Regions from separate parts of the [Clostridium] cellulosi genome, predicted to be linked through region 1. Evidence: predicted binding sites of a transcription regulator. Region 1 holds the regulator's gene; each other region holds the start of a gene.
What was found. The regulator NrdR, encoded in region 1, represses ribonucleotide reductase genes. The targets are predictions, from matches to a motif close to CACNANATNTNGTG.
Positions count from the first base shown of each region.

Region 2: a site for NrdR is predicted at 1,850-1,863, ahead of V6C21_RS02910 (vitamin B12-dependent ribonucleotide reductase). Genes of this name have one in related genera too.
Region 3: a site for NrdR is predicted at 4,043-4,056, ahead of V6C21_RS02170 (anaerobic ribonucleoside triphosphate reductase). Genes of this name have one in related genera too.

Region 1 is NZ_JBAIZF010000030.1:43,399-53,392, reverse strand. Features, by position in the region: gene V6C21_RS10160 (GH36-type glycosyl hydrolase domain-containing protein) at 1-4,481, shown strand, start outside; gene V6C21_RS10155 (DUF421 domain-containing protein) at 4,617-5,291, shown strand; gene V6C21_RS10150 (DUF4363 family protein) at 5,314-5,697, shown strand; gene nrdR (transcriptional regulator NrdR) at 5,758-6,240, opposite strand; gene V6C21_RS10140 (DUF6514 family protein) at 6,295-6,600, opposite strand; gene V6C21_RS10135 (sugar phosphate isomerase/epimerase family protein) at 6,920-7,723, opposite strand; gene V6C21_RS10130 (hypothetical protein) at 7,805-8,071, shown strand; gene secF (protein translocase subunit SecF) at 8,126-9,136, opposite strand; gene secD (protein translocase subunit SecD) at 9,126-9,994, opposite strand, start outside.
Region 2 is NZ_JBAIZF010000006.1:108,701-118,694, reverse strand. Features, by position in the region: gene V6C21_RS02910 (vitamin B12-dependent ribonucleotide reductase) at 1-1,803, opposite strand, end outside; gene V6C21_RS02905 (TMEM165/GDT1 family protein) at 1,971-2,690, opposite strand; gene V6C21_RS02900 (NlpC/P60 family protein) at 3,530-5,224, shown strand; gene pduL (phosphate propanoyltransferase) at 5,448-6,020, opposite strand; gene V6C21_RS02890 (RNA-binding S4 domain-containing protein) at 6,185-6,433, opposite strand; gene V6C21_RS02885 (HU family DNA-binding protein) at 6,470-6,745, opposite strand; gene mazG (nucleoside triphosphate pyrophosphohydrolase) at 6,792-7,607, opposite strand; gene V6C21_RS02875 (zinc ribbon domain-containing protein) at 7,701-8,057, opposite strand; gene V6C21_RS02870 (uridine kinase family protein) at 8,211-9,173, opposite strand; gene hemZ (coproporphyrinogen dehydrogenase HemZ) at 9,157-9,994, opposite strand, start outside.
Region 3 is NZ_JBAIZF010000005.1:40,092-50,085, reverse strand. Features, by position in the region: gene V6C21_RS02185 (ABC transporter ATP-binding protein) at 1-1,135, opposite strand, end outside; gene V6C21_RS02180 (MarR family winged helix-turn-helix transcriptional regulator) at 1,192-1,686, opposite strand; T-box leader at 1,960-2,193, shown strand; gene V6C21_RS02175 (AMP-binding protein) at 2,273-3,943, shown strand; gene V6C21_RS02170 (anaerobic ribonucleoside triphosphate reductase) at 4,130-6,481, shown strand; gene thpR (RNA 2',3'-cyclic phosphodiesterase) at 6,549-7,082, opposite strand; gene V6C21_RS02160 (Dabb family protein) at 7,084-7,380, opposite strand; gene V6C21_RS02155 (YifB family Mg chelatase-like AAA ATPase) at 7,627-9,156, opposite strand; gene V6C21_RS02150 (HAD-IIA family hydrolase) at 9,352-9,994, opposite strand, start outside.

The sequences.
Region 1 (9,994 bases):
TTTTTCATCTGGGCTATGACGTGGACGCCGGGAAGCTCACCGAGATATATTACGACTTGCTTATGAGCGAGGCGCGTATGACAAGTTATTATGCCATCGCCAAAAGAATTGTTCCTAAACGCCATTGGGGCGCCCTTGGGCGTACGCTTACCCGTCAGAACGGCTATACCGGCCCCATCTCATGGACCGGAACGATGTTTGAGTATATGATGCCACACCTGCTCCTCCCTGTTTATGAGGACTCGATGGCGGCGGAGACTATGCGTTTCGTAATTTACTGCCAGCAGCGGCGGGTCAAGGCAAGCGGGTTGCCGTGGGGCATCTCAGAAAGCGGCTTTTATTCCTTTGACGCTGCGCTGAACTATCAGTATGAGGCCCACGGCGTACAGAAACTCGCCTTAAAGCGCGGCATGAATGACCAGCTCGTCATCTCGCCCTATTCCACATTCCTTGCCCTGCCGTTCTGCCGGACAGCGAGTATGAAAAACTTAAAGCGCTTAGAGGAAATGGGCCTGTACGGGCGCTGCGGGTTCTATGAGGCGGCCGACTTCAGCTATAAGCGCACAGGCGGGCATATGGCGGTAGTAAAAAGCTATATGGCGCACCACGTCGGCATGTCGCTTGTCGCCACCGACAACACCCTGCTGGACGGCATAATGCAAGAAAGGTTCATGCGCGACCACGAGATGAGGACGGCAAAGGACCTTCTGTGCGAAAAGATACCCGCCGACGCGGTGGTATTCCACGACGTCATGCTCAGGGATATCCCCGAAAAGCCGGGCAGGTACGGCATTGTGCGGGAAGACTTTGAAACGCTGAGTCCTGTGACCCCGCGGGTGAACGCTGTATCCAACGGCGAGTACACGATGGTGCTGACCGACGTGGGCGCGTCGATGTCGATATTCCACGGCGTCGACGTGACGCGGAGAAGTGCCGACCTGCTGCGGGGCCCGGCAGGTATCTTCGCCGTCGCGTCATTTGACGGGGAACTGCTCTGCGTCACCGCAGCGCCGGAATATAATGAGGACAAGCTGATTAGGCGCCATGTTGAATTCAACACCCATGGGGCAATCTATCATGCACGCACCCAGAACTACGGTGTGGATATGCAGGCCCTGCTCCATGCGGGCATGCCTTGCGAAATTAGGGCGGTGGAACTGGAAAACTATACGCAGAAGCGGGTAGAAGCGAAACTGCTGTTCTATTTTGAACCGTCCCTCGCAAAATGGATGGATGAGGCGGCTCATCCGGCGTTCTCAAGGCTTTTCCTGCATGTCGGTTACCGCTCTGATACCAAAATGCTTATTTTTTCACGTAGGACAAGAGGCGCTGAGGTGCCGGCATGTATCGCGGTAGGTTTTATGGAGCATGAGGTTGACTTTGAATTTGACAGCGACCGGCCGGTGCTTCTGACAAGGCCTTATGGCGCCTCCTCGCTCCCGCGGGCGCTGGATATACCGTTCAGCAGCCGGACAGGGGCAATCCCCGAGGCCGCAGTGGCCATCCGTTTAAAAACGGAGCTGGGCTCACGTCAGCGGAAGCTTTTCACGCTGATAATTGCCGCGGCAAGCAACCCTGAGGAGGCCGCTGCGCGGCTTATTGAGGCAAGACGTATCGGTTTCCACGGATTTATTAAAAATGCCGCCGGAAAAGATTCCGGCGTCATGGAAACACGGCTCGCCGGCCTTGTGCTGCCGCAGATTTTGTTCCCGACTGCTGACGGTCAATCTATGCCTGAGGATCTGGCAATGGGGCTTTTAAATGCCGGTGAAGCCGTCCAGAAAAACCGGTTGGGGCAGTCCGGCCTTTGGCAGCTCGGCATTTCAGGCGATTACCCGATTATACTCTTTCATTATGACAGCAATGCCGGCATTGAGCGGCTCGAATCCTATGTAAAGATGCACAGGGCCCTCAGACTTAAGGGCATACAGTTTGACCTTGTCATAACCTACCGGGACGGCGGAGATTATTCCCGCAGCAAATATAACAACATCATGCAGAAAATCAGAACCTGCTGCTGTGAGTATCTCTGCGGCTCAAGGGGCGGAATTCATGTAATTAACCTCGACACCCAGCCCGATGAGATAAGGGTGCTGCTTATTTCCTCGGCTTGCCATATTGCCTCACCAAAGCTTAAGCGAAACGTGCATATTCCGTTTCACGCCGCGCCGCTGCGTCCCACCACTCCGCTGTCTGGAAAGGACAAGCCTGAAATCAAGACCTATGGGGGCGGTTTCTCCGAAGACAGCTTTATCATCACCCACAACAAGGAAAACCCGATTGTGCCTTGGAGCCATATCATCGCTAACCCGGTTTTCGGAACCCTCGTAACCGACCGAGGGCTCGGTTTCACTTGGGCTATCAACGCCCGGGAAAACAAGCTGACCCCGTGGAGCAACGACACCACCGCCGACCTCCGGGGCGAAATGATCCTGGTCAAGATAGGGCAGAGGATTTATGACCTTTGCCTCAACGCATATGTTACCTACAGCCCGTCAAAAGCGGTATACGAATCGGAGGCGGAGGGGCTGCGCTTTAAAGTAACCGTTTCTGTCCCTGGCAAATTCATGGCAAAGGTAGTAACACTTGAGGTGGAAAACGGGAGGGACCGTGAAATGACCCTTGAAGCGGCGTATTATACTGAGCCGGTGCTGTCGGTTTCAGAGGCCACAAGGCGGCATATCGCTATAAAGAAGGAAAGAGACGCCGTCATTATGCGCAACCCGTGGTCACAGGTATCGGGGTGCTCGTTCCTGTCGGCGCTTGAAGGGTTTGACAACTTTGTCCACTCAAGGGCAGGGTTCCTTTCCGGCAGGTGGCAGGACAAGAGCAGCACGCCTTCTCCTGACCCCTGCGCCGCCGTTATTAAGGAATTGCGGCTGCCCCCGAAACGCAGTGAGAAAATAAACTTCGTGCTCGGGTTTGCCGGCAACGAAAAAGCGGCAAAGACAACCCTTACGCTGCTCAAGAGTCGGGACATCGCGGCTCTCGACAACCATTCAAATAAACCGTTTATAAAGGTTAAAACACCGGATAAAAAACTTGACGCCATAATCAACACCTGGCTTATGACCCAGTGTATAAACTCCCGCATTAATGGGCGCACAGGCTTTTACCAGTGCGGCGGCGCGTGGGGATTCCGAGACCAGCTTCAGGACAGTTGCGCCGCACTTTTCGCAGACCCCGCGATTACGAAAGCGCATATCTACAGGTGCGCCGCCCACCAGTTCAAGGAGGGTGACGTAATGCACTGGTGGCACCAGTTGCCTTTGCGGGACGGCGGCTCCAGAGGCGTTAGGACCCGCTGCTCCGACGACCTCTTATGGCTACCTTACACTGTCTGCGAATACCTTGACAAGACCGGAGACTATTCAATTTTTGACCACGAAATCTATTACCTCGACGGCCCTGAACTGAACAAGACGGAGGAGGACAGGTATTTCCGCCCGCCCCGCTCCGAGGAAAAAGAAAATGTCTACGGCCACTGTGTCCGCGCCATTAACAGGGCGTTGACGCAGGGGCGGCACGGTATCCCGCTGTTTGGCAGCGGCGACTGGAACGACGGCATGAACTTAGTCGGTATCGGCGGTGAAGGCGAAAGCGTCTGGCTTTCCATGTTCGAAATTATCGTACTCGAGCGCTTTGCGAAAGTCGCGCGGCACATGAAGGACGACGCCTTCGCCGAAAGGTGTGAAAGCGAGGCAAAAAGGTTAAGGGAAGCGACCGACGCGTCCTGTTGGGACGGGAAATGGTATCTGCGCGGTTTTTACGACGACGGCAGCCCCTTAGGCAGCGCTGAAAACACCGAATGCCGCATAGACATCCTGCCGCAGGCCTTCAGCGCCATTGCGGGGCTTTCCGACAAGGAACGGCGGCAGACTGCCCTTGATTCGGTCGCAGAACACCTTGTCGACGAGAGGCTGAAGCTGGTAAGGCTGTTTACACCGGCGTTTGACAGGGGCGGCCGAAATCCCGGATATATCCGCTCCTATTCCCCCGGCATAAGGGAAAACGGGGGACAGTACACCCACGCCGCAGTATGGGGCGCGCTTGGATTTTTATATGAGGGCAGGACAGATGAGGCCTATAAGATACTGTCGTGGATAAACCCGGCCGAGAGGGCAAAAGACGCCGACAGCGCGCTGATTTACCGGCTGGAGCCGTATTATTCAGCCGCCGACATTTATACAAACCCGGCCTGTGAGGGCAGGGGCGGCTGGAGTCTTTACACAGGTGCCGCCGGCTGGTATTACCGCACTGCAGTTGAATATATGCTCGGTATCAAAATATCCGCCGACAAAATCACTTTGTCGCCGTCTCTGCCCCAGGATTGGCCGGGCTTTGAAGCCAAAATCAGCCTCGGCGGCGCTGAGATGGATATTACCGTCGAACGCGGCGGCAAAGGCCTTAGCGTCGACGGCAGCCCCGCCGAGTTTATACCGATAGACGGCAAAGACCACAAAGCTCTGTTATCAATATAAGTTGGTTTCGTTGCGGGCGCCGCTGCAATTGATTTGCGGCGCCGCCCGTTTTTTTAATTAATCCCGCGTCAAGTATAAATATTTTGCCTGCGTAAACGCTATATCTGAATGTTTTATTTACGGGGTGGTCAGTCAATGGGCATTGCATTTATCAGGACAGTTATTCTTTATGTACTTGTAGTTGCCGCGGTGAGGATCATGGGCAAGCGCCAGATCGGTGAACTCCAGCCCTCTGAACTTGTGGTCGCCATACTGATATCTGAGCTTGCGGCGATCCCTATGCAGGAAACAGGAACGCCACTCTCCAGCGGAATTATACCTATTCTGACACTTATCGCATGCGAGGTTATTTTGTCCGCCTTAACCCTTTCAAGCATAAAACTGCGCCATATCATCAGCGGAAAGCCAAGTATCCTTATAAAAGACGGGCAAATCGACCAGCGGGAGATGAAACGGCTGCGCTTTACGGTCGATGACCTCATGGAAGAGCTGCGGAACAGCGGGTATATGAACCTGGACGAAATCGCCTATGCAGTGCTTGAAACCAACGGAAAGCTCAGCGTGTTCCCCAAATGTGAGAACAAACCCGTAACGGCGGGAATGATGAATATTAAATGTGAAGATACCGGGCTGCCGACAATGCTTATATGCGACGGTATCTTGTCACTGCCTTCTCTTGCCGGCGTGGGAAAAGATATGGTATGGCTTGAAGATACACTGACAAAACAAGGGCTTACGCCCGAGGACGTGTTTATTATGACAATTGACAAGTCCGAAAAAACGATAATCATCCCGAAAGATAAAACTTAAAACAGTCCTTTGAGGAGGTTTTATGATAAAAAATCTAAAAACCGCGATAATCATACTGGCAGCAATCCTGTTGCTGATCTGCTCAAGCCATATTTATTTAAACAGCTCGGCCCAAAGGATGTCGGATATCATAAACTCCGCTGAAAAAAGCGCGATTGAGGGGAATATTGATGCGGCTTTTAAGCAAATTGATGCTTTCGAATCGGAATGGGCCTTTAATAAGCACGTATACGCCACTTTTATACGGCATGCGGAAATCGACCTTGCCAACCAGTCCGCCGCAAAACTCCGGGCATATCTCAAAGATGAGGACAGAACCGATTTTATAGCCGAATGTGAAACCCTGCGGATGCAGATAAAGCATATAGCTGAGAGTGATCGCTTCAGCTTAGATAACATTTTTTGACAAAAAAAGACCGCGGGAAGGCCCCACGATCTTTCCCAATTAATTTTTGTAAAATTTGGTTTAAAGTTTCTGCTGCTGATTTGATGATTTCTTGCTGTTCAGCAGTTTTGTTACTTCTTCCATAAATGTATTAATGTCCGTAAATTGGCGATACACCGACGCAAACCTGACATAAGCGACCTCATCAATGTCCTTCAGCTTTTCCATGACCAACTCACCGATTTTTTCAGAAGTCACTTCTCTGTCCAGTGAGTTTTGAAGGGTCATCTCGATTGAATCAGCCGCGGATTCCAACACTTGAAGCGGAACCGGCCGCTTTTCGCAGGCCCTCATCATTCCGTTAATCAGTTTGTTCCGGTCAAACGTCTGCCGCGACTTGTCCTTTTTAATCACAATAAGCGGCAGACTTTCGATTATCTCATGCGTCGTAAAACGCTTCTGACATCTGATGCACTCACGCCTCCTTCTAATACGTTCACCATCATCAGTCGGCCGCGAATCAATAACTCTGCTTTCACCATAACCGCAAAACGGACATTTCATAATAATCCTCCACCTGTGTAAAACAGCAGAAAAACCTTAAACCAATGTTTCGAATCACTGCTTGAGCTGTGCCGCAATGCAATCCTCAACGACATCTTTCAGTGATACCGGCGTCACTTGATTGTCGGCAAACCGTTTTGCCATTTCGGTTGTCTCTTCTCTTGAAGGGGAAATGTCGTCAACCTTCGCTGACTCTGCATACTGACCGTTTATATATAGGTCGGCGCGCACCCCATATACAGGGACTGCTTCGGCGCCGTCGGTCATGCATGCACCCGATGTGAGAAAATAGTCAACCTTTAGTGTTCTGCCTTGTTCGTCACTGAAAGACTTACTGATTACTGGTTTTTCATTGCTCACTTACATATCCCCCTAACATTTATTAATGGACATCAACTCTTTAAGGCAAAAACCGTTGAGATAAACCGGAGTCGGCCGAACCCCTATTTATCGCGGCAAGCTTTATGCGAATACATTTTTTACGGAATGATTCCATAAAATGTATTACCATAAAACTTTATATTTTGCCTTAAATAGTATTAATGGCCATATCAATATTATAATATTTTTGTTCTATAATTAAAAGGGGATATTTTCATTTTTACAGAACAATTTACACCAAAATTGACCCTGTATTTTGTTACTAATTCCAAAACACATCTATATATTGTGCTTTTCTCTATTGCAATAGTGAATTGATGAATCTTAAAGAATCATATAATTCCGAATAGACCTTATAATTGCACCGGTAGACTTCAACCGTCAGCGGCCCATTAAAACCGAAACTTTTAAGATGGGAGATAAGAGGCTTAAAATCATAACTTCCCTGGCCGGGAAGCAGGCAGTCATGTTCCTCGGTGCTGTCGCTTATATGCACGCAGTCGATATTTTCACCCATGGCGTCACACATATCAATCGGGTCAACGCCCGCCCTGAGAGCCTGTTTTACATCAAGTACAAAGCGCACATCTTTACCGAGGGATTTTTTCATTTCCTTGATAGTCTCAATTTTGCCGCTCCGGCATCTGGCCACATTCTCCTGAGCCAATGCCACTCCCTCGGCGCGGGCAATCTCAGCAAGCACCGCAAAACGCTCGCAGAATATGTCATGGGGAAGAGTAGAATCTTTGCGGTCACCATGAAAAACTACATCTGAGGCCCCCAAAAATGCCGCTCTTTCAAAGTAGTGTTTGTAATGTTCTGCGGCGTCATCAAACCGGCGTTTGTAATTGGAAAAAAACATAAACGGTTCGAGGCCGCAGGTATAAAGATGAACGGAACAGATTTTTGCGCCGTAACTTTTGACCATTGCCAAAATCTCTTTTGTGAAGCTGTCGGAGAATTCGCTTTCACAGTTTGCAAATACCTCAAAGCGCCTGACACCCTGTTTCAGCAGTTCCGACAAGGCCTTTTCCGTTTCAAGGGGATAAAGGCATGCTGTTGAAATTGCGCCGAACATGAGAACCTCCTTTGCCTCTGGCATTATTTTAGCATTGTATATTACCGCCGTCAATGTTAACATAATTGTAAACGTCTTTGGATTTTCGAAAGAAGGAGTTAGGAAATGAAAATCCTGAACGCGGTTAAGAATACATTTGAAAACGCGGAAGAGTTAGCCATCATGTTTATCTACATAGGATTAGAATTTACATTAGGGCTAATCATTGTAGCGATAATATTGACTCTGCTCCAAGGCCGCTATGGAGACTATATTTATATGCTTTGCTGTGCAAAAGCCGCTAAAGAGGCGGCATTCTCATGCGGCGCCCTTTCGCTTGTAGCGGCAGTTATCTGCGACGTCGGGATAAAGGAAAAAAAGCAAAAATCCTGATATTATATCTATATGCTGAAAATAAATGGGCTGCCGCAAGGCAGCCCATTTATATTACTTGGATTTTTTCTTTGCCTTTGATGCTTCCAGTTTCTTCTTTTTCTCTTCTCTTTCGGCCGCGAGCCTTTCTTTTTCAGCAGCAGCCTTCTTTTCCTTGTGTGTTTCCCAGGAAACCCACAACGGACCGGCTATGCAGATGGTTGAATAGCAACCGGAAATAACGCCAATCATCATCGGTACAGCAAAGCTTGTGACCGAATCAAGCTTGTAAGCAACCGAGAATACCGCGAGAACTGCTATTGATAAGAAGGTAGCAAGGCCGGTATTGAAAGATCTTGAGAAGGACTGGTTGATTGATTTATTAACGACATCAGCAAACGGGACCTTGGTGCCATAAAGCCTGCGGTTTTCGCGTATACGGTCGTAGATAACGATGGTATCGTTGATTGAATAACCGAGTATCGTAAGTACGACCGCAATGAAGTTATCATTCAACGGGATTCTCAATACGACGAAAGCCACATAACCGACGATAACGTCATGCAGCAACGCCGCGAACGCCGTTATACCGGCGGGCCAGCCGCCTATTTTCCAGAACCTTATCGCGATATAGATGATGATGAGGATTGAGGCCAGTGCAACTGCCAACACACTTCTGCCGATTGTTTCCCGTCCCATTGAGGCAGAAACTGTATTGGACTGACCTTTCTGAACATTATTCTCGGCAAACGCTTCGCTTATTGCCTTATAGAGGCTCGCCTGAGTTTCATTGTTCAGTGATCTGTCTATCTCTAATACCAGTGTCTTATTGTGAGTGACAAAATCTTCATTTATCTTAGATGAAATTTGAGCATCTTTCAGTACGCTTTTGGCAACATCTTCGGCTTTTAGCCTGTCAAGCGTTCCGGAATAACTGTACTTTATAATGGTGCCGCCCTTGAACTGAATGTCAAGCTTTACACCGAATATAAATGATGCCAGAATACCAATAATGATTATTGACAGCGAGATTATATAGTAGATTTTGCGTTTTCCTACAAAATCGACGTTCATATCAGCCTTCATTGCGCACACCTCCAAATAAGAAATTCTTGCGCAATGCCGGGAACTTTGATATGGACTTAAGCATCAGTCTCGATACAGTTACACCCATGATAAAGTTGAAGATAACGCCTATGATAAGGGTGAAGCCGAACGAGTTAACCGAACCCGAACCGAATATCATCAGCAGTAAACCTACGATGATAACGGTGATGTTGCCGTCGAAAATAGCGGAGAAACTATTTTCAAACCCAGCATCAATAGCGCCGTCAAGTGTCTTTCCTACTCTGAGTTCCTCTTTAATTCTTTCGCCTGTAATAATGTTGGCGTCAACGCCCATACCTATGGAAAGGATGATACCGGCTATACCGGGCAGTGTCAGCGTATATTGCGGAATGGATATGCAGAGCAGTGAGCCTGCTATATCGCCGAGCAGTGCAATACACGCGATTACTCCAGGTAGGCGGTAGTACAGTATCATAAACAGGCATACGAGAATAAACGCGATAATACCTGCGATAATAGTTACTCTAAGGGCATTTTGACCCAGTGTTGGCGATATTGTTCCGTAGTTATCGGTGACAAGCTTAAACGGAAGTGAACCCGCGTTGATCTGATTTGCAAGCTTCTTTGTCTCTTCGGCGGTCATCGGATTGGCTTCGTTGTTTATCACGCAAGTGCTTGTAGTAATTACGCTTTGAACGACAGGGCTTGTTATTTCCTTGTCATCCATATAAATGCTTATTTGCTGATTGAGATACTTCTTTGTCGCTTCGGCAAATTTCTGCGTACCGCTTGATTTGAAGGTAAGCTCTACCAAATATCCGCCGTGTTCCGGATCTGGTTTAGCCTCCGCCTTCTGTACGTCTTTACCCGTGAGTA
Region 2 (9,994 bases), on a different contig from region 1:
GATGTAAAGGTTGCCGCAGCCGATTTTCACCTTTTCGGTAAATCCGGTTGTAATATCCGGCCTTGGGCGCGGCTGACTGGGCTTCTGCACGGTACCAGAATTCACCTTTCCGATGTTCAGTACCTGTGAATCGCGGCTGCCGTCGCGGTATATCGTCACACCTTTGCAGCCCAGTTCGTAAGCAAGCATGTAAACCTTCCTGACGTCGTCCCGCGTTGCAGAACTTGCAAAGTTGACTGTCTTTGAAACGGCGTTATCAGTGTAATTCTGGAACGCCGCCTGCATTCTGATATGGTATTCCGGCGAAATGTCGTGTGCGCAGACAAATACCCTGCGGATATCTTCCGGAATTTCAGGGATATGAGCAAGAGTGCCTTCTTTGGCAATCTTTTTCATAAGCTCATCAGAATAGAGCCCGCGCTCCTTAAGCTTACGCTTGAGAACCGGGTTGACCTCAATAAGTTCAGTGCCGTCCATGACGTTACGGATAAAGACATAGGCAAAAACCGGCTCAATGCCGCTTGAACAGCCCGCTATTATTGAAAGGGTTCCTGTCGGGGCGATCGTGGTTACGGTGGCATTGCGCATGGCTGGCCCGTCTTTAAGCGTGCTTTCCTCAAACAGCGGGAAGGCGCCGCGTGTCACAGCGAGTTCTGCACTCTCTTCCCTTGCCGACTCGGTGATAAATTTCATCAATTTTCCTGCCAATTCGACAGCCTCGTCGGAGTTATAAGGAATGCCGAGTTCAAGCAGCATATCTGCCCAACCCATAATGCCAAGTCCAACCTTGCGCGTCTTTTTTGTCATCGTGTCAATTTCGGGAAGAGGATATTTATTTGCATCAATAACATTATCAAGAAAGTGTATGGAGATTTTAACGGTCTTTTTGAGTTTGTCCCAGTCAATGCCGGTCTTGTCGGCCTTTAACATCTTGCACAAGTTGATTGAACCGAGATTGCATGATTCAAACGGAAGAAGCGGCTGCTCACCGCAGGGGTTGGTAGACTCGATCTCACCGCATGTGGGAACCACATTGTCGCGGTTGAGTCTGTCCAGGAAAATAATACCCGGTTCGCCGTTTCTCCACGCCGCGTCGACTATCTTATTAAATACGTCAAGAGCGCGAAGCCTTGAAACAGCCTTTTTTGTCGACGGGTCGATAAGGTCATATTCTTCGTTGTTGATAACCGCCTTCATAAAATTCTCGGTTATTCCAACTGATATATTAAAGTTTGTAATATCAGCATTATTCTTCTTGCAGTCAATAAAATCAAGTATATCCGGATGGTCGACACGAAGAATACCCATATTCGCGCCGCGCCTTGTTCCGCCCTGTTTAACCGCCTCAGTCGCCATGTTGAAAACGCGCATGAAGCTGATGGGGCCAGAAGCGACGCCGCCGGTAGTGTTGACTGTGCTGCCGTTTGGCCTCAAACGCGAAAACGAAAATCCTGTTCCGCCGCCGCTCTTGTGTATGAGTGCAGCCCTTTTTATTGCCTCAAAAATATCCTCCATGCTGTCCTCAACAGGCAGGACAAAACAAGCCGAAAGCTGACCCAATGGTCTGCCGGCATTCATTAATGTTGGAGAATTCGGTAGGAATTCGAGATTTTTCATTAAAGAGAGAAATTTCTCTTCGGACTCTTTCCGCTCTTCTTCCCCGCCGTATTTGAGATCAGGCTGAGCAACCGCTTTCGCTACGCGCTCAAACAGCTCATCGACCGTTTCAATAGGGTTTCCGTGCTCATCACGCCTTAAATAACGCTTTTCAAGAACCACCCGCGCATTGTTACTAAGCTCCATTTTTACACTTCCTTGTGCCATTTGTTGTGCTTTTGCGGACTTAATACACAATATATAGTATTTGTCGCTGGATATATAATATCAGCATGAAAGTACTATGTCAAGGCAAATTTTAAAGTTTCTGCACGGCAAAGGCAAAAATTTGATATTTTTACATTTTATTACAGTTAGAAATTATTTCTTCTCTTCGCAGTGAGGCTCTTTTTGAAAATAAAAACACCGGCCGTAACAGTAATTATGCCGGCCAAAACTGTTATGATAACAGATTGAACCTGCCCAAGCTTGAATACATCAACCAACGATTGCCATACACCGAAGAGACCGAAGAAAATAAACAATGCGGCAGAAATGATTTTGAGCGCGTTTTCAGGGAGTCTGCGGTTTGCAACGGCACCAAGAAAAATACCGATTCCGTCGGCAATCAACATTCCAAGCGAAGTGCCTATCAAAATCGCTACAGGGACTTTGGGATAACTTGCCGCTAATGAAATTGTGACCAACTGCGTCTTATCGCCCATCTCTGATAAAAAGAATGAGGCAAAAACAACCGCCACGTCGCCGTAAGAGCGTTTTTTCTTCACTACCTCATTATTAGACTCCTCATTTTCGCCCTTCAGCGTCCAAAGGCCGAAAACCAGAAACAGCAGCGACGCTAAGAACTGAACTGTACTCCGCCATCCCGGCACGCTTGCAAGCAAAGCACCTACAGCTACAGCGATAGCGTTTAAAGCAAATACCGCCAGCGTAATACCTATAAGCACTTTTGAAAGCTTCATCCTTGCTGCAAACGCCATAGCGAGAAACTGCGACTTGTCCCCCATCTCATTGAGCGCTATAAGACCAGTGCTCAGAATAAGCGGCCAAATAAATTCCCAAACAGACCCCATGTTATGTCCTCCTGATTTACAATACCTTATATTATCATAACAGCCTTTTCTTCTACATAAACCTTTATCCGTTTGCCAATATAAATCGACCTTGATTACATTGACGTTTTGTTCTATCGACCGGACATTAATTTAATATTGCACAAAAAAGACTCTTAACACAGCCAAAAACTAATTACCACAGCAACTCGGTTAATACGTTACTATGATTGCTTTTTTGGGCCGTGTTAAAAGTCTCGTTACTCAAAAAGAGCCGTGCCGCCAGGCGCTGTGCGCCGGTATGTTGGCGGAACGTAATTAACTACTCCCTTTTAACAATATTAGAAATTATATCACCGTTTATTTGAAGAGTCAACAAAACGCCAGCACATTCCAACCACCACCCTGCCCCGCGTTAAATATTGATACTTTTATCCTGCGCCCGCCGTCTCTATATTCTGAAATATGCCGCGGCAACGTCCACATAATTGTTGAATTTATTATTTTTTTGTATAAATTTATATATCATTTGTTACAGCTTGGGTTGTCCCGAGTGGATTTTGTTGTTTTTTTGTTACAATCTTCGAATAAGCTGTTCAGCTTGTTTATTGTGCATGTTGCACATATTTTTATAACCGAACAAGCTATAAATACACAAAAATTGCTGCGAATTTGCTTTTATTCATATATTAGCTTGCAATTTAACCAATTGTGTGTATAATTATATTGTAACTACTTTGTAATAATTAACGAAACTATTGAAAGGAGGTGGCGTCTTGGCTCAACGACGGAAACAAAAAAATTCGTTTTCAATTCATTCTGCCATGGCTAAACCTCCTTTAATAAGAATACTGCGGTTTTTGTACAAGACATCATATTTAACCGGAAAAGCAGCAATAAGGCTATTCAAAAGGATAGAAAGCGGCTTTAATGCTGTTTTTGAAATTGTTTTAGCTGAATTATTCAGCGGTATTAAGGATTTATTAAGAAATATTAGCGAGTTTAAACGTACTCGGGCTGTCCGCGGTGACATTTCAGTCACCAGAGGCATTATTAATTTCGGCAGAAATTTCCGTAGCTTATTCCGTATTTGCCGTGAAGCTATTATCCGCGGCGGACTAATAAATGGACTTGTTGTTGCCGGCAGATTTATTAAGCGCGGAATTTCAAAATCATTTGCAAGTAAAAAATCAGCGCTTAATTATATTGCTCCGGCCGCAGCAATATTTGTCCTTATCTTAACCATTAACTTCTGGTCTAACGCGACATTTGCGCTTTCCATTTCTTATAATGGCAAAGAACTCGGCGTTGTCGCTTCTGAACAGACTTTCCGTAACGCTGCCGATGAAGTTGAAAAGGATGTATCCGATGCTTCTGGAAGCAGCTTCGCGCTTGACGGCAAAGTTACGATGAAGCTTGTTTTGGCCAAGAAAAGCGATTTGCTCAATGAAGAGCAGATGTATAACAATATTATATTGAAGTCATGTGAAGGCGTTAAAAACGGCTATGGGCTGTATGTCGACAACAGGCTTGCAGGAGCGAACACAGAAAGCGGCGCGATTGAAGCCATGCTCAACGACATGACGAAAGAATACAAGAAGGATCCTGACGTACAGAGCGTGGAATTCAATCAGGATGTGCAAATCAAAAGCGGCCTGTTCCCTGACAGTGTATTCAAGTCCATAGACGAGATTAAAAAGACAGTAACAGGCGGCGATGATACGAGCAGTGTATCAGACAGTACTGCTCCCATCAAAGCTGATTCTGGCGTGTTTAGAATTTCTCTTGATCCGCTTTATGCTATGAACTTGTCTGATGGAAATGGTATTAGCGATTCAGATGCAATTGTTACTGGTAGCTCCTCTCCGATATTGACTATAAAAGTAGTCAAAACTGAGGTATATGAGCGTCAGATTCCGTATCAGACCGAACAAACTACATCAGACAAAGTAAAGAGCGGAAAAACTATCATAAAGACATACGGACAAAATGGCATTGAGCGGATTGTTGCCGCAGTTTCTTATGTTGACGGCGTAAAAGTAGGCGAAGAAATCATTTCAACAACCGTTACAAAACAGCCCGTTAACCAGAAAGTCGTTGTGGGAACAAAGAAGAAAAGCAGTAGCTCGTATTACGGCGGCTCATATTCATATGACGACGACGGTTCGGTTTCATCATCTGTGAGCAAGGTTTTAAAATATGCCCGCTCCGCGCTGGGAATTCCGTATGTATTCGGCGGAACAACACGTTCAGGATTTGACTGCTCCGGTTTTACTGCTTATGTTTATTCTAAAGTGGGGAAGAGATTACCTCACTCAGCAGCAGCCCAGTCGGCATATGGTTCATATGTAAGCCGTTCCAATCTGAGGGCTGGTGATTTGGTTTTCTTCGATACAAACGGAGGACACAACAATATTACACATGTCGGCATATATATGGGCGGCGGGAAGTTCATTGACGCATCATCATCGCGTCCCCGCGCTGTTACAATAGATAGCTTAAACAGTTCTTACTATTCCTCAAGATACATGACAGCACGAAGAATTTTAAAATAAGATGAAATGCGCTAAAGGCATTGCAAAACATCAGTTTTGCAATGCCTTTTATTTTTCCGCCCAACCGGGGTAGCCTCAAGTAATACAAATACACTTGTGCACGCGAAAACATCCCTTATCACAAATTATCACAAATTTAAAGCCCGCAGAAGATATCCTCCGCGGGCACATAGAAACTTATTTGTGCAAAGGTAAACTCGTGCCTTGCCTCCGGCGCAGCTGGTTAGTCGACGATGATTTCGCCCTCGGTAACACCGGAAATAGCGTTAACCTCATCGAAATCAATATGCATGAAGGTCGCATATTTAGGGCTTACACGCGCGACAACCTCATCGAAAATAAGGGCGCGTTCGCCGCCGACCTTAACTTTAACTATCTGTTTGTCCTTAATGCCCATCTTTTCGGCATCTTCGGGAGTCATATGGATGTGGCGCTTTGCAACAATAACGCCTTCACTGATATCGATTTCACCCTTTGGCCCGACAATGTGAATTGGTGCGCTGCCTTTAATATCGCCGGACTCTCTTACGGGTGGTGTAATGCCGAGTGTGCGTGCATCTGTAAAAGATATTTCAACTTGTGTAGCAGGTCTTACAGGCCCCAGGACGCTGACAGAAGGGAATGAACCCTTAGGTCCAACAATCTTAACACGTTCCTCAGACGCGAACTGTCCCGGCTGTGAGAGCCACTTTTTAGGGGTAAGCTGATAGCCTTTTCCAAAAAGAGTTTCAAGATCCTCTATGGAAAGATGTACATGACGCCCTGAGCCTTCAATTGTAATCTTAGGTAATTCCATTAGCAACACTCCTGAATAGTTATAATATAATAAAGTCTCTTATTCGCAGTTAACGAAAAAAAGACTTATTTACATATTTATACATGCCAATATACATATGTTTAAACGAGTTTCAGCAGCATCACAGACGGGTTCCCTCTGTAATGCTGCTGAAATATGCAGACTTAACTCTGTTGAACAACGCGGTAAAGTGACGAGGCACCCTCTTTGGTCACATGTTCATTGACCTCGAGCACCTCTACATCAAGTGTATGAGCGCCAAGGGACAGACTAATCCTATCTCCCGGCTTTACCTCATATGATGCCCGCGCTGGTTTTCCATTTACGGTGACACGACCAGCGTCGCACGCCTCATTTGCGACCGTGCGACGCTTAATAAGCCGCGAGACCTTAAGATATTTATCAAGCCTCATAATTTTACCATTGAAATCGGATAGGTTATGCTGTAATTATTTCGCCACAGCGTCCTTAAAGGATTTGCCGGCCTTGAATACAGGATAATCTGTAGCCGGGATCTTGATTTCTTCCTTTGTACGCGGATTGTGGCCTATGCGCTCCGAACGATGATGGACTTCAAATGTCCCAAACCCAACGAGCTGCACTTTATCGCCGCCCGAGAGAGCTTCGACGACGGAGTCGATAAATGCCGCAGTTGCCTTCTCGGCATCCTTCTTTGTAAGTCCAGCTTTTTCAGCTACCTTTGCTACTAATTCTGATTTTGTCATAATAATTCCCTCCATTTTTGGGTTTCTTATTGAAATCCTTCTACGGTCATTCCGTTTCGGATTGCAATACACTTTTGGCTTTTTCCCAAAGCACATCCATTTCTTTTTCACTCATGCTCTGGAAATCAGAACCGCTTTCAGCCGCTAATTTCTCGCACAGAGCAAAACGCTTTATGAATTTATCACAGGAAAAAGTCAGCGCCTCTTCTGGCTCAATTTCTAGCATCCGTGCAATATTAACGGCCGCGAAAAGAAAATCACCGAGCTCATCAAGACATGCTTGCTTATCGCCCTTTTCTATTTCCGCCTCAAGCTCTGATAATTCCTCACGAGCTTTTGATAAGGCTCCGTAAACATCCGGCCAGTCAAAACCGGCACGGGACGCTCTTTTCTGAACCTTGTAGCTGCGCATCAAAGCTGGCAGCGCACGTGACACGCTTTCAAGCGTTTCAGTGTCTGATTTTTGATTTTTAGTCCGTTTTTTTATCGCATCCCAGTTTTTCAGCACCTCATTTGAGTTATCGGCTTTTACATCGCCGAAAACATGGGGATGGCGAACAATAAGTTTTTTGCAAACACCATCGGCCACATCATCAATATTAAAACGACCTGCTTCACTTTCCATCTGGGCATGCAGCGCAACCTGAAGCAATACATCACCCAGTTCCTCTTTTAAAAGCTCAGGGTCGTCATTGTCAATGGCCTCGATAGCTTCATATGTTTCCTCAATAAAATTCGCTCTGATTGATTTATGAGTTTGTTCTCTGTCCCACGGGCACCCGCCCGGGCTTCTTAATATTGAGACAATTTCTATAAGATCATCAAAATTGTATTTGTTTTTGAACTCAAATCCTTCAACCATAAACTTGCTCCCTGTATTTCATTATATTATATTAAACCTAAATTTTCAAATTATCAATACTGGGAGCAATTTTTTAGCGAATTTTTGCTGTTTTTATAACTTTGCGCCACATTTATTGCAGTAATTTGCATCAAATTGATTTTCATGGGAACATTCGGGACATTTTTTTACTTTGCGAAGGGCATTTACCTTTTCTTCCAAATCCCTGCGCTTTTTTAACAATAAGTCAATCGCAGTTGCCTTTTCCTGAACATAGTCAGTGCAGTCAGTATGCTCTCTGGACGCTTTATAAACCATTTTGCCAAGCTCTAAATATTCTGCTTCAATTTTTTTATCAACTTCAGCAATTGAAATGCGAAGTTTTGAAAGTTCAACGAATTCTCCGGTTTTCCTGCCAGCAAAATCTGCAGCACCCTTCGCCTTGATTACAGCATCCTCTAAAACACCCACTATAATCACTCCCCTGCAAATCACTTCCTAAAGTATACCACCTATTTTAGCTAAACACAAGATATTCTGCGGGTTTGAGGGCGTTTTTTTATATATATTTTTTGCAGAAGAGCGCATTTTTATATTGCTATTAATATTAATGTAATTTATCTATTAGTAATAAGTGCTTCCGCCCATAAATTCCCTGAGCATACAGTCGCCCGGCAATAGCGATTCAGGCATTGGTTCTATCTCATTGAGCCCGGTGAGGATATGCCTTGCACGCTCGATGTGGGGGCTGTCTTCGGGTATAGTGCTGAATAGTTCTATGGCCTTTTGTTTAAAAATACACGGCTCGCAGTTAAAGGCAGAATTGACGGTAATATCCGCGTATCTTTTGAACGGGCGGACATAAAGGTCTTCACCGCGGCATACCGCGTCCCACATGTCAAGGGTATTGCTTACGCTCGCGCCGCGGAAATTGAAGTCGCGAACCGTTCTGCGTATCAGCCTCATGTCCCTCGCAGACAAGATATTTTTGCCCTCATCGTCGACGAAATCAGAGCTTACGCTGACATATATTTTGAGTATATACTCGGCCGGCAGCAGCCCTGTTATTGCGGTGTCGAGCGCGTGAAGCCCTTCAACAACAGCGACATCTTCTTTATCAAGCACTACAGGCCGCTCTTTCTCCAACCTATGGCCCGTCTTGAAATCGAATATCGGTATATTGGCACGGCCATTAAAGATAAGCTTACCGAGTCTTTCTTTCAACAAATCGGTATCAAGGGCCGCTGACGATTCATAATCCCTTGTTCCGTCCGGCAGCAAGGGCGCATCTTCCCTGTTCTTGAAGAAATCGTCCATGGAAATCGTGACAGCGCCGCAGCCCCGTTTTTTCAACTTCTCTTGAATCTTCAGCGATGTAGTGGTTTTCCCCGAAGCGGAAGGCCCTGAAAGCATGATAAGCCGCGCCTTCGACGGATCCGCGGCTATTCTGTCCGCGATACTGTCGAGCTTCTTTTCGTATCTCCCATTGCAGAAATCAAAAAAGGCCTTTGCATCTTTTTTCGCTAATAAGTTGACTTCGCTGACTTTGATTTTGGCCCTGCCTATTGTCTTAATTGTAGCTGGCATAGAACTCTTTCACCTTTTTCTTTCGGTCTAGAATTTCTGAAAATCTGCCTATATATTCATAGGGGTACTTAAAGTTGAAAACACGTTCGATTTTATCGCCGTGGGGCTGCCTTAATTTTGTCACTGCACCTGCGCCTACGGCCAGAATCGTGTGTGTCTCATCCATAATAAATATATTGTAAAGCCCTTCGAAACCTGGTTTTGCAAAACCTACGTTTTCAAGTCCACCGAGCGTATTTTTCTGGCGATATAAATAATATGGCCGGTAACCTGCGGTTTTAAAACGGCTTCTTGCTTCCGACAGCATTAAGTTCACGTCCCGAGCCTCAGCGTCGTAGTATCCGCCGCCGGAGGTGACAAGCCTTGAAGACCGCTTCATTGCGAGTGTATGAACCGTTATGGCCTCCGGATCCAGTGAAAGCACGCCGTCAAGCGTTTTGCTGAATCCTTGAGGCGTGTCACCCGGCAGCCCCGCAATCAAATCCATGTTGATGGATTTGAAGCCTGCCTGCCTTGCCTGCGCAAACGCCTCAAATACCTGAGCCGACGTGTGATTTCGCCCTATCGCCCTTAATATATCATCGTTCAGCGTCTGCGGATTTATACTAATACGGGTGGCGCCGCCCTCGATAATCGCGTCGAGCTTTTCACGGGTGATTGTATCCGGCCGGCCAGCTTCTACAGTATATTCACGAAGCCAATCCAGTTTGAATGATTTTTTGACGCAGGACATAATATCCGAAAGCTGCCGCGCGCTGAGGGAGGTGGGTGTGCCTCCTCCGATATAAATTGTCTCTAACCTCAGCCCGAGTTCGGTTGCC
Region 3 (9,994 bases), on a different contig from region 1:
TGAGGTTGACAAGCGTTGTTTTGCCGCTGCCGGTGCCACCGATTATAGCGACAGTTTCCCCAGGCTTTGCGGTAAAACTGATGTTTTTAAGCGCAGGCTGCTCGGCTCCGTGATAACGGAACGTTACGTTTCTAAATTCGACCATGCCTTTTTGCGATGTTGCTCTGACCGGAGTCTTTGTTTCAGTTATTTCTGGTTCTGTTTCAAGTACAGCATTAATTCTGTCTGCAGCTGCCTCAGAGCGTGGTATCAATATAAACATAACAGCGACTATTACAAGCGAGAACATGATCTGTATTGCATACTGGGTGAATGCAAACAGATTGCCGATATTTAGCTCATTAGTATCAACACGGATACTTCCAAACCAAAGCAAAGCCGTTAACATCAGATTCATAATGAGCATTATCACCGGCATAAGGAACGCCATTATGCGGTTAACCCTGATGTATGTTTGAGTAAGATCGGTGTTTGCCTTTTCAAACTTCTCGTTTTGATGTGCTTCGCGGTTAAAGGCACGAATTACACGGATACCGGTAAGATTCTCTCTCATAATGAGGTTCAGCTTATCAATCTTGCTTTGAATCTGCTTGAAAATGGGTATAACATACTTTGCAATAAGGAAGATCAGCAGAGCAACAAAGGGCAGGGAAACAAGCAGTATTAGTGTAAGTGTCTTATCCTTAGACATCGCTTGGATAACGCCGCCTATACACATAAGCGGTGCTCTTAAAAGCATATTAATTATAAGTATTGTGACATTTTGTATTTGAATAATATCATTTGTAGTTCTTGTAATAAGTGTTGATGCTCCGAATTTGTCAAACTCATGTAATGAGAAGCTTTCAACTTTGGTAAATATCTGATTGCGCAGACTCGTGCCGAGGCTCATGGCCATTCTGGAGCCGATAAGACTGGCGAGAATAGCACATATAACTCCAAGTCCGGAAATAAAGAGCATATATCCGCCTTCTCGCCAGATATAATTGATATCTTCTTTCATTATGCCATTGTTAACAACATTTGACATGACGGTAGGAAGATACAGATCTGACATTACCTGACCAAAGACAAGAACAATAACAGCGATAACGCTGAATATATGCTCTTTTAGGTTGCGGTAAATTTTTAGCATTGTTTCATCTCCATCTTTAAATGTGCAATAAATATCCTGTAGTTGGTTTGATTAAGTTAGCCTTTATTGGAATGACGGCTGACTAAAAAGGCGTATACTTCGTTGACAAGTTCAGCAAGCATACGGCTTTTTTCATCTCCGAGATAGCATGCGAGATCGTGAAACTTCTTTTTGAATGAGGCCTCCATTTTTTCTATAAGTTCCAATCCAGCCTGAGTGAGTTCTATCCTGATATAACGCCTATCTTTTTTGTCGGTTTGTCTGCTTATGAGACCTTTATTTTCGAGGTTTAAAAGCATAGGGTTAATTGTTGGAGGTTTAACTTTCATTAACTCGCTCAATTCTGAAGCTGTCATTCCTTTTTCACATTTACTGTATTTTTTATAATACTTTAAATAGAATAGCAGCAAATATTCCCTAAATCTCAGACAGCTTTTGCCTTGATTTAGGTCGTCGCTATCTCGAGAACAGGTGAAGCGGTTAAGATGATAGAACTGTAAGAAGGCCTGAGCAAGTTTTTCTTCAGTTTCCTCGGAAACCGCGCTTGGCACTTTTTTAACCTCCTTCTAAGGAATAATTAGTATTCCGAATAATTAGCAAACTTAATTAATTATAAAACCCTTATCTATTAGCGTCAATTATTAGATTCAGACAAAATCATTATAGTGCGGATACTTTTTTATGCATGATGCACAGAGTGTTATTTTTGCATAAAATAATATATAATATACCCAATTTGCTGTCGTAGATTTGACAAAAAAGAGAAATAGATAAAAAATTGCTTGACATATTAAGCTAATGGATTATATAATACAAACAAATAGTTAAATGTGATGATGAAGAGAGCCAGGGTGTAGATTCCACAGAGATCCGGTGTACGCTGAGAGCCGGAGAATTGAACCCGTACGGCGAGTCGCTTCTGAACAGGCATTCTGAAATGCAAAGAGTAGGAGTGCACGTGTAGCCGCGTTAAGGTGATGGGTTTGTATGAACCCTTAGAGTGCGTATTTTATATACGAATTTGGGTGGTACCGCGGGAATTAACGCCCGTCCCTTAAGGATTTAAGGGGCGGGCTTTTTTGTTTGTCTCTTAAACTCCAATAAGCACTTCATAATATTTTTTACGGAGGCATCCATATGATCGGAATCAATGAAAAATATGTTAATGAGATTTACGATGAAAATGGCGTTATCAAGGAGTTTAGCCTGAATGTACCTGAGAATTTCAATTTTGCTTTTGATATAGTTGACGAGATTGCACGAATAGAGCCGCAAAAGAGAGCAATGGTTTGGTGCAATCCCGAAGGTGAGGAACATATTTTCACCTTTGGCGATATGAAAAAGTACAGCGACAAAACAGCGAACTTTCTGCGCTCACTTGGCATCAAAAAGGGCGATAAGGTTATGCTTCTTTTAAAGAGGCATTATGAATACTGGTTTGCGGTGCTGGCGCTCCATAAACTCGGCGCTATTGCGGTTCCGGGCGTATCAATGCTCACAACAAAGGATCTGGTTTACCGCTTTAACGCCGCGGACATAAAAGCTGTGATATCGACAGCGGACGGGGAAACCGCAGAGCATGTTGATGAGGCGGAACCCGAATCCCCGACACTGAAAATAAAAATAATCGCACGCGGAAAAAGGGACGGATGGATTTCTTTCCATGAGGGTATGGAAGCCGCTGACGAAAAATTTGAGCGCCCGCAGGGAAAAGACGCCAACAAATCAACCGATATGATGTTGATGTATTTCACATCAGGAACGACAGGTTTCCCAAAGATGGTCAGTCACGATTTTGCTTATCCGCTTGGACACATTATGACTGCTAAGCACTGGCAGAATGTTCAGCCGGACGGACTCCACCTTACAGTTGCAGATACAGGATGGGCAAAAGCAGCCTGGGGCAAGATATATGGGCAGTGGATCATGGAATCAGCGCTGTTTGTCTACGATTTTGACCGATTCGACGCTGAGGAACTGCTGACCGTTATTGAAAAATATAATGTAACGTCTTTTTGCGCCCCTCCGACGGTTTACCGTTTTCTTATTAAAGAAGGAATGGGCAGCCATAAGCTGTCGTCACTCAAATATGCATGTACGGCAGGCGAGGCTCTTAACGCTGAAGTTTTCAGAAAATTTTACGAATACACTGGTATAAAAATAATGGAAGGCTTTGGGCAAACTGAATCGCCTGTGCTCATTGCTACACTAAAGGGAATGGAGCCAAAGCCGGGCTCTCTCGGCAAGCCGGTTCCGCTTTTCAAAATAGACTTAGTTGATGAAAAGGGAAGGCCTGTTCCAAAAGGTGAAGTAGGCGAGATAGTAGTTGACGTGTCTCAAGGAAAACCAGTAGGTCTCTTTAACGGCTACTACAATGACGAGGAAAATACAAAAAAGGTCTGGCATGACGGTTATTATCACACGAGGGATACGGCATGGTGCGATGAAGACGGATATTACTGGTACGTTGGCCGCACAGATGACGTCATAAAATCGTCAGGATATAGAATAGGGCCTTTTGAAATTGAGAGTGTTCTTATGGAACATCCTGCTGTTCTTGAATGTGCTGTAACCGGTGCGCCCGACCCGATTCGCGGCCAGGTTGTCAAAGCTTCTATTGTGCTGACTAAAAAATATCAGCCTTCGGATGAGTTGGCAGAAGAACTTAAAAACTACGTTAAGGAACAGACCGCTCCTTATAAGTATCCGAGAATTATTGAATTCGTTGATGAATTGCCGAAAACCGCAAGCGGTAAAATTCAGAGAGCCGAAATTCGGAGACAAAATTACAGCATGGTTCAAAAATAAATTATATATTTTGAGTTATATTTATTGAAAAAGAGCCGATATAACAAGTGTTATATCGGCTCTTTTGTGTATATATATTGTATGTATTATATTGACAAGCACAATATACAGTGGTAATATTATGTCGTCAACTCTATTAAGAAAGCAGGTGCAGCAGCTCGGTGAATTAGTCACCGACGGGAAATTATGATAACGACAATAAAAAAGAGAGACGGAAGACTTGTACCATTTAATCTCGAAAAGATAAGCAATGCGATATTAAAAGCGCTTAATGCAAGCGGCAGCGGTGATGAAAAGCTTGCTGTAAAACTTTCCATTAAGGTTGCATCAGAGCTTGAAAAAACTGTTTGCAGCAATGGAGAAATTCCATCAGTAGAGGAAATTCAGGATATTGTAGAAAGAGTCCTTATCGACGAAGATTTAGCAAAGACAGCGAAAGCCTACATATTGTATAGGGCTGAACGCACAAGAGCCCGTGAAATGAATACGCGGCTCATGAAAACCTATGAGGAAATAACGAATAAAGATTCCATAGACAGCAATCTAAAGCGTGACAACGCAAACATAAACGGTGACACTGCAATGGGCGCTATGCTGAAATACGGTTCTGAAGGCGCCAAAATATACAATGAGATGTATGTGCTAAAGCCAGAACATGCCAAGGCACACCGTGAAGGCGATATTCATATACATGACTTTGACTTTTATACGCTGACGACTACATGTTGTCAGATTGACCTAAAAAAGTTATTTGAAGGCGGTTTTTCCACAGGACACGGATTTTTGCGTGAGCCGAATTCGATATCGAGCTATTCCGCGCTCGCTTGCATTGCAATTCAGTCGAATCAAAACGACCAGCATGGCGGACAGAGTATACCGAATTTTGACTATGCGCTCGCAGACGGCGTAAGGAAGTCATATAGAAAAAATTATAAAAAGTGCATTGAAGGTGCCGTTGAACTTATCAGCGGCGACGCAGAATATGCAAAAGATTTGACTGAATCGGTACACTCAAAAATATTAAAAGAATTTGGACTTACACCCGTTATTACTAATGATAACGGTTTTGCCGAAAGGGAGGCAGAGCTACTTTCACGTGAGCTTGACCCGGAACAGGTAAAGAGGATACAGAAATATGCCTTTAACCATGCCTCTCAGGAAACGGATAAAGAGACATATCAGTCTATGGAGGCCCTCATCCATAACCTCAACACTATGCACAGCAGGGCAGGCGCTCAGGTTCCGTTCAGCTCTGTGAATTACGGTACTGATACGTCTGCCGAGGGGCGCATGGTTATGAAAAATATGCTTCTTGCGACTGAAGCGGGATTGGGCAGCGGAGAAACGCCGATTTTCCCGATTCAAATATTCAAGGTAAAGGAAGGCGTCAATTATAACCCGGGCGACCCCAATTACGATTTGTTCAAGCTTGCCTGCCGTGTCAGCGCAAAAAGGCTTTTCCCGAATTTCTCTTTTATTGACGCGCCGTTTAATTATCAATATTACAAACCAGGAAAACCAGAAACTGAAATCGCCTATATGGGATGCCGTACAAGGGTTATAGGCAACGTGGCTGATCCATCAAGAGAAATTGTATTCAGCCGCGGCAATTTAAGCTTTACATCTATCAATCTGCCGCGTCTGGCGATTTTAAGTAATAAGAATGTCGAGGAATTTTACAGGCGGCTGGACGAGATGATTGACCTGTGCATTGATCAGCTCTTGGATAGATTTGAAATCCAGTGCCGCAAAAAGGTCCGTAACTTCCCGTTCTTGATGGGCAACGGTGTATGGCTCGACTCAGATAAGCTCAAACCTGATGATGAAGTGCGTGAAGTACTGCGCCACGGAACTTTGACAGTAGGTTTTATTGGCCTGGCAGAGACACTGAAAGCGCTTACAGGAAAACATCACGGGGAATCGGAGGAGTCTCAGAAGTTAGGGCTTGAAATCGTCAGTCATATGAGAAAACGCATGGATGACGCGGCGAAAAAGTATAAGCTCAACTTTTCGCTTCTCGCCACGCCTGCTGAAGGGCTTTCCGGTAGATTTGTAGAAATAGATAAAAAACGGTTCGGCATAATTCCGGGCGTGACAGACAGGGCGTATTACACGAACTCTTTCCATATCCCTGTCTACTATCCAATCAACGCTTATGACAAGATAAAACTTGAGGCGCCGTATCACAAACTAACGAATGGCGGTCATATTACATATATTGAGCTTGACGGCGACCCAACAAAGAATCTTGAGGCCTTTGAATCGGTCATTCGGTGTATGAAGGAAAACGGAATTGGTTATGGTGCAATAAACCATCCAGTTGACCACGATCCCGTATGCGGCTTTAACGGTATCATTGGAGATAGGTGCCCAAAATGCGGCAGAAGCGAGGATAATGAAAATAAATTTGAAAGAATTCGCCGTATTACAGGATACCTCGTAGGTACACTCGACAGATTTAATAATGCAAAACGCGCCGAAGTCAACGACAGAGTAAAACATTTAAGCATGAATGAAAGTACACTTGAAGAGCTTTAATAAACGCAGAAAAATTCCCGCCTTAAACAGCCGGTAACTGTTTAAGGCGGGAATAATTCATTTGGGTTCAATTTTTTAAATATGCAAGGTAAAGCGGCTTATACCAAAGGCGACCGTTGTCTCTCCGGCTTTCAAAAAGCGTAACGGCACTGACGCGAAAGACAAAATCAGGTATCTCAATGTCAGAAATTGCGTTTTTATCACACAATGCCCTGCGTGCCAGGGTTACATGCGGCGTGAATTTGCGCTTTTCTTTTTCATATCCAACCTTTGAAAGTGACTCGTCTACAGCGGCAGCTAAACTCTCAAGACCATTGCCTTTCATACCAAGCCAGATTGTTTTGTCACTGCGGGAAGGGAAGTATCCCAACTTGTCCGGAACAATATCAAAACAACTGACAATTTGCGCTGCTTCATTGAGCGCTGACTTAATACTATTCAGCCTTGAATTGTCAGTTTCGCCTAAGAATTTTAGGGTCAAATGCAGATTCGATACCGGCGTAAAATTGCATTTTACGCCGGCTATGTCGAGCTTATTATAGAGCTCCGATATCAAATTTTTAGTATTTTCGTCGAATGAAATTGCTGCAAAAAGTCTCATATCAAACCATATAATCGGCCACTACGCGGTTTTCTATGACAGAATGGATAAATTCTCTGACTTTGATATGTTCCGGGTGCATCTGATAGGTTTCAAGGGCATCATGGTCATTGAATTCCGAGTAGAGTACTACGTCGTATCCTCCAGGATTATAGTTTATGCCGACTTCCATCTTAAAAGCTCCGGGAACAATACCCTGAAGATTTTCGAGTTTCTTTTTAATCTTTATGGCGTTTGTTTTTTTATCTGCGCCCTCTGCAAATGGTTTAAGCTTGTACATGACAATATGTTTAACCATAAAATGACCCCCGTAAAGATAATATGAAAAGTGAACTTCACTAAAAATACGCCTTGAAATATTCTTGATTTTGAGATGACATTTATAATTAAAATTTTTAACAATACTATTTCTATAATATGAAATTTATTACATTGTGCCTTAGATTAAAATAAATATTTTGATTGATAGAATTCTATACCATATATGATATATTTGCAATACTTATTTATAAAAAAATAATTTAAGTGAATGAAAAAAAGACGCTTATTTTTGGTTCCAATATTTTCTGTCAAGGCTTCTGTATTGCACTGCCTCTGCAACGTGTTCCGCATCAATCCGGTCACTGCCGTCAAGGTCTGCGATTGTGCGGGATACCTTTACTATGCGGTCGTACGCCCTTGCTGAAAGCCCCATTCCTTCAAAAGCATCCTTTAGAAGCCTTTTTGCACTATCTGTAAGATTACAGAACTTACGCAGCATTGAGGGTGTCAGTCTTGCGTTGCACGAAATACCAGTTCCTTTGTACCTTTGTTGCTGTATTTCTCTTGTTCTATTCACCCGTTTCTTTATGCTGGCAGATGACTCCCCTAAAGATGCAGAGGTCAGCTCACTGAAATTGACAGGCGGAACCTCAACATGCAGGTCAAGCCGGTCAAGCAGCGGGCCGGAAATACGCGAGAGGTATTTTGATACGGAACCCGGCGGGCAGGTGCATTTTCGTGTGGGGTGTCCGTAATAACCACAGGGGCAAGGATTCATTGCACAGACGAGCATAATTGAGCATGGATAGGTAAGCGTGCCTGATACCCTTGAAATCGTGACAGTTCCATCTTCAAGCGGTTGACGCAATATTTCAAGCGCTTCACGAGAAAATTCAGGCAGCTCGTCAAGAAACAGAACACCATTGTGAGCAAGAGATATTTCCCCTGGTTTTGGTATACGTCCACCTCCGGCAAGTCCTGCGCCGGAAATAGTTTGATGAGGTGAACGGAACGGCCTTGTGCGTATCAAAGGTATAGTTGACGGCAGAACGCCTGCAACTGAATGAATTTTCGTTGTTTCAATTGACTCTTCAAACGTCATATCGGGCAAAATCGAAGGAATGCGTTTTGCAAGCATGCTTTTTCCAGAGCCAGGTGGACCGATGAGCAAAATATTGTGACCACCCGCAGCAGCTATTTCAATAGCCCGCCGTGCTTCAAGCTGCCCGCAAACATCAGAAAAGTCAGGAGACTGAGTATTCTCTTCTTCGGGAAATTTGTATTTTGAAGCAGGAAGAAGCTCTTTTTTATTATTTAGGTGATTAATGAGATCCGGAACATTCTTTACAGGAAAAATTTCTATACCATCAACAACAGAACCTTCCGCTGCGTTGTCATATGGTATGAAAAAGCGTTTAAAACCAGCTTCTTTCGCTTTGATTGCCATTGGAAGAATACCGCTGACGCGACGTATTTCACCGGAAAGCGAAAGTTCGCCGGCAAAAACGCAGTCACTGAAATCCCCGTTGAGTTGTCTTGTAGCACAAAGAAGAGCGATTAATATAGGAAGGTCATAAACCGGTCCTTCCTTTTTTATATCAGCGGGTGATAGGTTTATAGTGATACGGCTAACTGGAAAGTCAAATCCGCAGTTGCGAAGCGAAGAACGTACTCTTTCACGAGATTCTTTTACCGCCGCGTCTGGCAGGCCAACTATATCAAATGAAGGAAGCCCTTGTGAAATATCGGCTTCAACACCGACAATGTAAGCATCAAGGCCATATAATCCGAGGCTCTTTAGCTGTGAAAACATCTGCCCACCACCTAAATTGTCGAGGGAATAAAAAGTCAAATAAAGTTGAATGTTTTAAAAAATTGTCGTAAATAGAACTTTTGCAATATTATACACGTGAATCAAAGTTTTTACAATATTAAAATGATTATTTTGCAAAAAAATATGGTGATGTTTCAACATCACCATAAAATAGGGGGAAATATGTAGGATTATTTATTTTAAAATATCTCCAATACTGTTAAATATATATTTCGGACGATAAGCAAACTGGGAAGGGGTATGGATATCACTTACGCCGCTCAGGACAAGTATAGTGTCAATCTCTGATTCAATACCGGCTATTATATCGGTATCCATTCTATCTCCAATGATTACGGTATCCTCACTTTTACATCCAAGAAGTTTAAGTCCGGTTCTCATCATAAGTGGGTTTGGTTTGCCGACATAATAACCCTTTTTTCCGGTCGTGAGTTCAATCGGCGCAACAAGCGAACGCGTCGCAGGAGCTATACCTGTTTCGAGAGGGTTGGTATAGTCGGGATTTGTGCCTATAAGTTTCGCACCTTTGAATATGAATTTTACGGCCCGCTGGATGTTCTCAAAGTTGTAGTTTCTCGTATCGCCGACGACGACATAGTCCGGGTTTACATCGTTCATAGTAATACCAGCTTCGTAAAGTGCATTGACAAGACCCGGTTCACCTATAACATAAGCGCTGCAACCTGGCGATTGAGTAGCAAGAAAAGAAGCCGTTGCGAGAGCACTTGTATAGAAATGGCTCTCTTCAACATCCATACCCATACGCTGTAATTTCTGCCGCAGCTCACGGGGTGAACGTTCACTTGAATTAGTCAAA